One region of the Staphylococcus haemolyticus genome, then DNA from elsewhere that is predicted to be linked to it. Evidence: riboswitches for the same ligand, from Rfam matches in the RefSeq annotation. Region 1 holds a riboswitch; the other holds the start of a gene.

The links. A riboswitch is a leader RNA that binds a small molecule or an ion and turns the genes downstream of it on or off. The one in region 1 is predicted to bind thiamine pyrophosphate.
Region 2: linked by a shared signal. The riboswitch ahead of tenA (thiaminase II) and the one ahead of EQ029_RS00865 (ABC transporter substrate-binding protein) in region 1 are both predicted to bind thiamine pyrophosphate.

The regions. Positions count from the first base shown of each region.
Region 1 is NZ_CP035291.1:189,575-195,068, forward strand. It holds gene EQ029_RS00860 (choice-of-anchor I family protein) at 1-1,836, shown strand, start outside; gene EQ029_RS00865 (ABC transporter substrate-binding protein) at 1,888-2,799, opposite strand; TPP riboswitch at 2,858-2,961, opposite strand; gene EQ029_RS00870 (helix-turn-helix domain-containing protein) at 3,141-3,479, shown strand; gene EQ029_RS00875 (CPBP family intramembrane glutamic endopeptidase) at 3,516-4,352, shown strand; gene EQ029_RS00880 (MerR family transcriptional regulator) at 4,429-4,839, shown strand; gene EQ029_RS00885 (NAD(P)H-dependent oxidoreductase) at 4,832-5,386, shown strand.
Region 2 is NZ_CP035291.1:871,453-876,946, forward strand. It holds gene EQ029_RS04140 (YwpF-like family protein) at 1-311, opposite strand, end outside; gene EQ029_RS04145 (single-stranded DNA-binding protein) at 499-897, shown strand; gene EQ029_RS04150 (transglycosylase family protein) at 1,236-1,943, shown strand; TPP riboswitch at 2,054-2,156, shown strand; gene tenA (thiaminase II) at 2,232-2,921, shown strand; gene thiD (bifunctional hydroxymethylpyrimidine kinase/phosphomethylpyrimidine kinase) at 2,914-3,735, shown strand; gene thiM (hydroxyethylthiazole kinase) at 3,728-4,519, shown strand; gene thiE (thiamine phosphate synthase) at 4,521-5,159, shown strand; gene yidC (membrane protein insertase YidC) at 5,248-5,494, shown strand, end outside.

The DNA of each region.
Region 1 (5,494 bases):
CTTCCTGATATGGTCACTTTTTCTAAAGATAGTAAATATTTATTAGTAGCTAACGAGGGAGAACCGAGCGACGATTACACAGTTAACCCACCAGGATCTGTGTCAGTCATTGATGTCACGGGTGGCCCAGCTAATGTGACTGCCAATAATGTCCGTACAGCAATGTTCACGAAAGAACATCAAGAAGGTATTCGTGCGTTAGGTCCTAATGCGGAAGATGCTTACTTAAATATTGAACCAGAATATATTGCGGTAGATAGTCAAAGTAAATATGCCTATGTAACATTACAGGAAGTCAGTGCCATTGCGAAGGTCGATATCGTGAAAGGACAAATTGTCCAAGTGAAAGGGTTGCCTTACAAAGATCATTCGCTAGCACAAAATGCAATGGATGTATCAGATGAAGATGGTAAATCTGAGTTGCGCCGTGTGCCAGTATTAGGACTGTTACAACCAGATGGCATCGATACGTATGACTACAATGGCGAAACCTATTTATTGATTGCGAACGAAGGAGATTCTCAAGATTATGAGGGTTATTCTGAAGAAAAACGTGTGAAGAAATTGAAGGATGATATTCAATTGGATGCACGTTATTATCAAGGTTACACGCAAGCAGAACTAGATGATATGGTGGATAATGGCTTGTTTGATGACGAACAATTGGGTCGTTTGAAAGTTACGACATCGCATGCGTTTAAAGATGCAGATGGTAAATACAATGCGCTTGTATCTTATGGTGGTCGTTCATTCTCTATCTTAAGAGCTTCCGATTTAGAAATGATTTATGACAGTGGTAGCGATATTGAGCAACGCGTCTTAGATTTATTACCTGAACGCTTTAATGCTAATTATGAATCAGCCGATGATATTAAAGTAGATGACCGAAGTGATGATAAAGGTCCAGAAGCTGAAAATGTGGTCGTTGGTAAAGTAGGTAGTCATTCATATGCATTTGTCGGTCTAGAACGTGTTGGTGGTATTATGATTTATGATATTACAAATCCTAATGAACCGTATTTTGTGAAATATTTATACGACCTAGATAATAAAGATATTTCACCTGAGGGCATTACTTTTGAAAGTGCTGAAGAGAGTCCTAACGGTAAACCAATGTTAATCGCGTCATTCGAATTGTCTGGCACAACATCTGCTTGGGAATTAGAAGATTTAACAGGTGATCAAGAAAGTGATGATGGAGAAGATAGTGATAACCCGGGAAATACCAACGGGGAGTCTAATGATGACGATACAACGCCTAACCCACCTTCTGAAAATGAGGGTTCAAATACAGATCATGATGTAGATAATGGAGAACAACCTGATAATGGTGACGATACTTCAAGTAATGATGAAGACAACCATTCTTCTGATGACACTAATGGAAATGATGAGGGCTTAGAACCACCTTATGAAGTCGACGGTGACATTTTTGAAGATGATAGCGACGAGGTTATCTCAGATAAAGAAGATAACAATGATACAAGTGCACAATCACATGAAGAAGTAGAGAGTAAAGGTGCTTCACACAATATTAATCATAGTGCCCATGCAAATCATCAAGAAGAAAGCCGTGATAAGCTAACAGTAAATTCTAACACTCATAACTTGAGTGTGGTAAGCACAAAATCTTCAAGTCATCACGCAGTGACAACTAACCATGGAAGTGTAGTATCTGATAAGTCAAACCATGCAAATACTTCGTCTGATAACGTAAAAAAAGAACTGCCAAAATCAGGTCAAACTGAAACAAATACAACGTTATGGTCAGTGTTACTTGGTGGTTTAGGGTTAGCATTTATTAGAAAACGCAAAACTTCGAAATCTGAGAAATAATATATAAATTAAGAGCACGCTAATCTGAAATTTAGTGTGCTCTTATCATTATTATTTAGAGGTTCTGTTAAATAATAAATGGTTATTAAAGTATTCTTTAGCATCTATAGTTGTTTCAATTTTGCCATTTTCCTTAAGCCATAATTGTAAGTCATCATAAAATTCTGGGCTCATAGATAAATCATTAGTAAAACATTTGGTAGTTGCAATGATTGTGTCTTTATTTAATTGATTACTTACATCCGTTTGAGTATATTTAGCATAAACATCGACTGCTTCTTCGAGATGAGTATTAATAAATTGAATTGCTTTTTTAATGACTTTAAGGAATTTTTTAATTTTTCCTTTATCCTCTTTTAATTTATTAGGAGTTGTAATAAAAATTAACTGGCAAAAGTCTGGCACGTTATAATCTTTTAATGCAAAATAATCTACATTTAAACCTTTACTTTTTGCTTCGAGAATCTCAAAGTTTTCAAATATAAGTGTGGCAGCATCTGCTTTATCATTTAATAGTGCGTCAGTATGATAAAAATTATTATTAACTGGTGTTATATCTCCCTCTTTGTATGTTACACCATTAGCTTCAATCATTGTTTTGGCAATAGCAATACCTCCTAGGTCAGGGGCTCCAGGATATTGAAGACGTTTGCCAACTAAATCTTTAGGTGTCTTTATTCCTTTATCTTTGTTATACATAACACCGCCATTAGTGTGTAGATATCTGGCAAAACCTACCACATTTTGATTAGTTGCTTTATCTTCAACTAAATGAATAGGTTCAGTAATTGCAATATCCATTGAATTATTTTCGATTTCTTCCAATGCATCGAAGTGTTTTTCTGGTTCAATCATTTCAATTTCTAACGCTTCTTCTTTAAACCAGCCTTTTTCAATACCTAAAATTAAAGGTAAGTGATCAGGGTTTAAAAACCATGCTAAACCAACAATTAATTTTTCCATAAAAAAATTCCTCCAACAGACAATTTTTTCGTAAAAAAGTGAATTTGAAAGAAATAGCAGTATATGTATTTCACTTTCCTACGCTGGTACTAACCAACAGGTTCAAGGGTTGAAAGTTTTTTACTTTCTCTCAGCATATTAAATGCACCCCTAGTGATTTTTTTATCTATTAATAACATAGCATAAATTTGTATAGTAGAAAATTGACTGATAAAAATATAGTTAACATGATATGCTAAGTTTTGGAAACAAAATGTTAGCGAAATTAAAGGGAACGCGCCATTTTGTATGCGGAAAGTGACAAATGAACTTGCTAAGTTAGAAGAGAGGTGACCATAACTATGAAACTTGCTGAACAGATTAGGAAACATCGTAAAGAGAATGATCTAACTCAAGATCAATTAGCTACTGAATTACACACGACACGCCAAACCGTTTCCAAATGGGAACAGGGTACGATTGAACCGAATGCGCAAATGATTGTGCAATTAGCGCAACGTTTTGACATTTCCACAGACGAATTATTAACAGGGCAAACGTCTCATCCTTATAAAAGAGAAGAATCACAATCATATCCTGAACATTTAAATTTTTGGGATTTCTTATCTCAAAAGTGGTGGTTCGTATTAATTTTGGTAGTTATCGTGTGCGGTACAATAACACAAATCTTTACAAGTTAATAGTGAGGTCTCCTAACTCAACTTGGGAGGTACATGATGAGCTTAATAATTAAGTATTTAAAAATGATTGGTGTCATTATTTTGACGTTTGTATTAACAGTCATTGCGCAAAATATTGCTTTACTATGGCATTTGTTAGATTTGAAATCTTTTGAAACAATCTTACATGGTATCACCTATGTGGGACTTACCTTTTTATTCATTAAACTTTTAATTAATAAAGGATTTAAAGAGAAATTAAGTGACTATCGTATTAACACACTTAAGTTTAGTCTAAGTTATCTATCAGTTGGCTTACTGATTCCGATTATAAATATCATCATTTATTGTGTCTTTATTCCAGGTCATTTTGAAATAACGAAAGCTGATACTGTAATAGAATATTTAGAAATGTTATTTGAAATTATTGTTTTAGGTGGAGTATGTGCACCTATAGCTGAAGAATTAACAGTACGAGGCTTATTAATGGGCTACATTGAAAAGAAAGAGAATATTACCTTTGCCATCATTGTTACATCAGTATTATTCGCTTTAGTCCATTTGTTTAATGGAGGGATGTCTGGTGTTAGTCTAATATTATTAGTCGTAAGTGGCACGGTCGCTGGTATATTGTACGGTATGACGGCGTATAAATTTAACTCAATTTGGCCAAGTGTTTTTATGCATATGTGCTGGAACCTGTCAGACTTTGTCCATATCGCAACGCATAACGATGACTACGGCGTAATTCAATATATTATTAAAGTTAAAAACATACTCCTAACCGGTGGCGCATACGGTAATACATCTTCACTCATAGCAATAGTATTATTCGTAATAGCAATAATTTTAGTTGCAATGAAAAGTGTGCAGAGAATTAATTTGAGAGACTAATTTAGTCTCTTTTTTTATTGACCTTCAAGTATAGTTTAATGATAACTTTTAAATAACATAGGAAGGGGATGAAAAAATGCAAATAGATGAAGTTTCCAAAAAGCTTAATATATCTAAATCAATGATTCGTTATTATGAAGAAAAAGGCTTGATTAACATTTCTAGAAATCAAAATAATTATAGGGAATTTAATCAGACTGTCTATACAACATTGAAACTTATCAAAGATTTGAAACGATTAAACTTAAGCCTAGAAGAAATAAAGTATATTGTAAATTTATTTAACAAGCCTACTTCAAAAGAGTGTAACATCCAATCTACTAAGTACTTAGATCGAATTATTAAGGATTATAAAAGAAGTATTAATGAACAAATTAATATATTGAATAGATTGGAACAAGTTAAGGAGCTCTCACAAGACATGAAATTTGAGGAAAATAAAACAGAAATTTTGAATATGTTAGCAGGAGTTAAAGAGTATGATTAGTATTATATACGCTGGAAATCAATCAGGGACATGTTATGGAATTTTTAAATTATTAACTCAAAAATTGGAAAATAAAGAGAAGTATATTTTCAATCTACAACTTATTAAAGAAGACATACTTATTTTAGAAAAAGGATATAAACATGAATTAACAGATAAGCAAAATAAATTTATAAATATTATTAATCAAAGTGATACATTAATATTCATTTATCCTCTATATTGGTTAAACATGCCAATGTTGCTTAAAGGATTTATTGATATGACATTTTGGCCTAATGAGGCTTTTAGTTTCAAAAATAAACAATATTATAAAAACGGTTTATGGAAAGATAAAAAAGCAATAGTTATATATACAATTGGTGGAAGTGAATGGTTTAATTTATTAAATTTGAATCTAGGTTATAGAGTATTGAAGTATCCACTAAATTTAGTTGGTATTTCTAATATAAAAAAATTTTATATTGATCAACTCAACCGAAGTAATAAGCAATCTGTAAATAAAAAAGTGAATAGTCTTGTAGAAAAGGTAATGAAATCCATATAAATAAACTAAGCACAAAGCAGTTATTAAGCTTTGTGCTTTAGTATGTTAGCCTTAAATTGCACTCATAAAAATTTAACTTGAAGGAGATAATGATTTATGAAGGTAAGG
Region 2 (5,494 bases), 680 kb from region 1:
CGTAAAGTATAAATATGGCAGTCAAATACTATTGACATTGTTGTTTCGAATTCAGAAATGCTTTTAATTGTGGCATCAAATAAAGCGGGATCATTTGAAGGACGCGTTATCACGACTCTAATGTCCAATAAAGTTTGATCATCATAATATTTTTTCATTGTCTCATAATGTGCATTTGAAATGACAACCTCTAAGAGCCAACCTGTGCCACTATTTTCTTTATTAATGATTACACCATCTTCTAACTCGAATTCAGTTATTCCACCATTTTCGTTTACGATTTGAAAACGTACAGCTTTAAATGTCTTCACTTCATCACATCCCCAAAAAAATTTAAATTATGCAAAAAATGAAATTATTAATAATCTAATATGAGTTTTACAATTATTTTCTTTAAATATATCAAACTTTGTGTATTAAGAGGAATAAAAATATTAAAAATAGAATTTTGACGCTTAAATTATAAATGAATAATATAGTTATAGAAGGAGGTGACACATGCTAAATAAAATTGTGATAGTAGGTCGATTGACCAAAAAGGCACAAATATTTGAAAACGAGGAGGTGAAAATAGCTACGTTCTGTGTTGCAACTGAACGTAATTATAAAGATGAAAATAATGAAATAGCTTGTGATTATATTTTTTGTAAGGCATTTGGTAAAACAGCAACAAATATAGAATCATATACAGACCAAGGCACTTTAGTTGGTATTACAGGACAAATGAGATCTCGTAAGTACGATAAAGATGGCCAAACGCACTTTGTGACTGAATTATATGTTGAAACAATTAAATTTATGTCCCCTAAATCTAAAAATGATAATATTCTTCCTAACACCTCATATGATGAAGACGCTTATTCCTTTGATCACCTTGAAGTGATTGATGTTAACTAATGTTCTAATAACTCCATCCCTTTTTACTATAAAAACTTCTTTTAATTATACTCATGGCCTCTCTTATATAAAGAATTTTATAAGGGAGGCTATTAAATTATCCATTTAATTATCTGAAAGATTTCATAAATATTACAAAGAAAAGATGTTTATTTACCTATTCAAAACTGTCATGATAGTTTGCAATTGAAATAATTATGGTTTTACTAATGTAATTTCTATGTAAAAAAGTCCTGTCTTTTTTTATTTCACTGTAACCTACTATGATTTTATGGATGTTAAAGTGTTACTTGTAAAATTAATTAAGACACAAACATTCTTAGGAGGATATATATATTATGAAAAAGACAATTATTGCTTCATCATTAGCAGTAGGTTTAGGAGTAGTTGCTGGCAACGCTGGACACGCAGATGCGAGCGAAGCTCAAGTAAATAAAGCAGAATTAGCTCAATTAGCTCAATCAAACGATCAATCATTAAATGATAGCCCTATCCAAGAAGGTGCTTACAATGTAACTTTTGATTATGAAGGTTTCACTTACCATTTTGAATCAGATGGTACTAATTGGAGCTGGAACTATGCACAATCAGGTCAAGCTTCTCAACAACAAGATGTAAGTGCACAAGCTTCAACTGTTTCTAATCAAACTTCAGCTGAACAAGTTGGTTCACAACAACAATCTAGTCAAGCTCAACCAACTCAAACTCAACAAGCACCTCAAACTGAACAAACACAACAACCACAAACTGAAGCTACAACTTCTAACTCAAGTTCTTCAAATAACAATGCTTCAAGTGGTTCTTCTGTAAATGTTAACAGTCATTTACAACAAATTGCACAACGTGAATCTGGTGGCGACATTACTGCTATCAACCCAAGTTCAGGTGCAGCAGGTAAATATCAATTCTTACAATCTACTTGGGATTCAGTAGCTCCTGATGAATATAAAGGTGTTTCACCAGCACAAGCTCCTGAAGACGTACAAGATGCTGCAGCAGTTAAATTATATAACACTGCAGGCGCTTCACAATGGGTAACTGCATAATATAGTAATTTAATTATTTTAAAGTAAGAGTGGAACAGTGAATTTTGTTCCACTCTTTTTTGTTTTGTTTGATAAAACGCAGTCATTTTGATATTGTTAAATTAATAAATTAATGCTACTAGGGGAGCCATAGTAAATGGCTGAGATGATTAATTCAGACCCTTATAACCTGATTTGGTTAGTACCAACGTAGGAAAGTAGTTATGTAAATGTTACGTTCTCTTTATTGAATGATAGCTACATTTCTACGTTGAAATGTAGCATTTTTTAATTTTAAGGAGGATTAATATGACATTTTCAACTGAGATTAAAGAGGCTGCGCAACCTATTATTGAAGAAATTTATAATGATGGTTTTATACAAGACCTATTAAAAGGGGATTTAGATGCTCAAGCAGTACGTCAATATTTAAGAGCAGATGCATCATATTTGAAAGAATTTACAAATTTATATGCACTTCTTATCCCAAAAGCGCCATCAATGAAGGATGTTAAATTTTTAGTTGAACAAATTGAATTTATGCTTGATGGTGAGGTTGAGGCACATGAAATCCTAGCAGATTATATCAACGAACCTTATGAAGAAATTGTTAAAGAAAAAGTATGGCCACCTAGTGGAGATCATTATATTAAACATATGTATTATCACGCATATGCACATGAAAATGCTGCGTATACTATAGCTGCAATGGCACCTTGTCCTTATGTATATGAAGTAGTAGCTAAAATGGCATTAGATGATCAAAATCTAAATAGAGATTCAGTAACATCGAAATGGTTTGATTTCTATAGCACAGAAATGCGACCATTAATCGAAGTATTTGACAATTTATTAGATGAATTAACAGCAAATTGTACAGAACAAGAGAAAAAAGATATTAAAGAAAGTTTCTTACAAAGTACTATACATGAACGTAATTTCTTTAATATGGCTTATATTAATGAACAGTGGAACTTCGGAGGCGACAAAAATGCATAAACCCAAAATTGCTTTAACAATTGCAGGAACTGATCCATCAGGTGGCGCTGGTGTAATGGCCGATTTAAAATCATTTCATGCCTGTGGCGTCTACGGTATGGCAGCGATTACAAGTATTGTTGCGCAAAACACGAAAGGCGTTCAACACATCCATAATCTTGAGATAAGTTGGGTACAAGAACAATTAGACAGTGTCTTTAATGATGAATTACCACATGCTATTAAGACAGGCATGATTGCAACTCATGAAACAATGGAGTTAATCCAACATTATTTGAAACAGCATTCAGATATTCCATACGTTATTGATCCAGTTATGCTTGCTAAAAGTGGTGATTCACTTATGGATGATGATACTAAGAAACATTTACAGAATACATTACTACCTTTAGCAGATGTCGTCACGCCTAATATTCCTGAAGCAGAGGAAATTACTGGTATCAAAATAGACACTGAAGAAAATATACGAAAAGCTGGTAACATATTTATTAACGAGATAGGTAGTAAAGGCGTCGTAATAAAAGGTGGGCATTCTGCTGATTTAAACAATGCCAAAGATTTCTTGTTTACTAAGGATGATGTATATACTTTTGAAGATCAACGCTTTGATACAAAACATACTCACGGCACCGGATGTACATTTTCAGCGGTAATTACTGCAGAACTTGCAAAAGGTAAATCAATCTATGAAGCGGTAAAAAAAGCTAAGAAATTTATTTCATTAAGTATTCAATATACGCCAGAGATTGGTCAAGGTAGAGGGCCGGTGAACCATTTTGCTTATATGAAGAAAGTAGGTTTAGATGATGAATAACTTAGAACGTTTGAGACAAGAGAACCCTCTAGTTGTATGTTATACAAATGATGTCGTGAAGAATTTTACAGCCAATGGTTTACTCAGTATCGGCGCGAGCCCAGCAATGAGTGAAGCACCTGAAGAAGCGAAGGAATTTTATAAAGTCGCTGGTGCATTACTTATTAATATTGGCACGATGACTAAAGCAAATGAACAAGACATATTGGAAATTGGTAAAATTGCGAATCAACAAGGAACACCGATTGTATTTGATCCAGTGGCAGTTGGTGCATCTTCATATCGTAAAGCATTTTGCCAAAAATTCTTATCAGAAGTGAAAGTATCAGTAATTAAAGGAAATGCCTCAGAAATTTTAACGTTAGTAGATGCGACTACAACGATGAAAGGTACAGATGGTAAAACTGACTTAGATGTTGTTGAAATAGCTAAGAGAGCCCATGAGGAATTGAATACAGCCATCGTGTTAACAGGTAAAGATGATGTTGTTGTCCAAGGTGGCAAAGTTGTCAAGTTATCTAATGGGTCACCTTTATTAGCTAAAATTACTGGTGCTGGATGTTTACTCGGTGGTATTGTAGCGAGTTTCTTATTTAGAGAAGAAAATCCAACACTACAAGTGTTAGAAGAAGCAGTGAGCATTTATAATATTGCTGCTGAAATTGCTGAAAAGGATCAACAAGTGAATGGACCAGGTACATTTTTACCCAAACTGTTAGATCAAATGTATAACATTGATTTTAATACTTACCAACAACAAGTCAAAAGACAAGAGGTTGAATAATATGTTTAATTCATCATCATTAAACGTTTATTTTATTTGCGGTACGCAAGATGTTCCAGAAGGAAAAGATATTAGAGAAATACTAAAACAAGCTTTAGAAGCTGGAATTACCCTTTTTCAATTCCGTGAAAAGGGGCCAACATCATTAGATGGTGTTGAGAAAGAACATTTAGCAATTGATTTATTAAAACTATGTCATGACTATCAAGTACCATTTATTGTAAATGACGACGTTGATTTAGCTGAGAAAATAAATGCAGACGGTATTCATGTAGGGCAAGATGATGAAAATGTGAAGTCTTTTGCTGAACGCTTCAAAGATAAAATCATTGGGCTTAGCATTGGAAATGAGAAAGAATATTATCATTCGGATTTGGAACATGTTGATTATATTGGAGTTGGACCTATGTTTGCAACAATCTCTAAAAATGATGCTAACGCACCAGTAGGTCCATCAATGATTGCTACATTAAAGAACATCAATCCTTCGTTACCAATGGTAGCAATTGGAGGCATAACAGAAGACAATATTGAACCTATTGCTCAAAATGGTGCAGATGGTGTTTCAGTTATTTCAGCGATTGCACGTAGTCATAATATTGACAAGACTGTTACTAAAATGAAAAGTTATTTCAAATAAATAATAAAATTTTTCTTTTTTTGTTTTCTAGTACACGGTTACTATGATAAAATAATCCCTATGTGAATATATCAATAGAGGTGTAAAAATGAAGAAGAAAGCGTTACTACCTTTGTTATTAGGGGTAATGGTCTTTTTAGCCGGATGTGACTATTCTAAGTCTAGTAATAGAGATGGATTTTTCTATAATACATTCGTAGAACCAATGTCTAAAGTATTACATTGGTTAGGCCATTCAGTATTTAACGATGACTACGGTATTGCAATTATCGTATTAGTTTTAGTAATACGTATTATCTTGTTACCATTCATGCTATCAAACTATAAAAATAGTC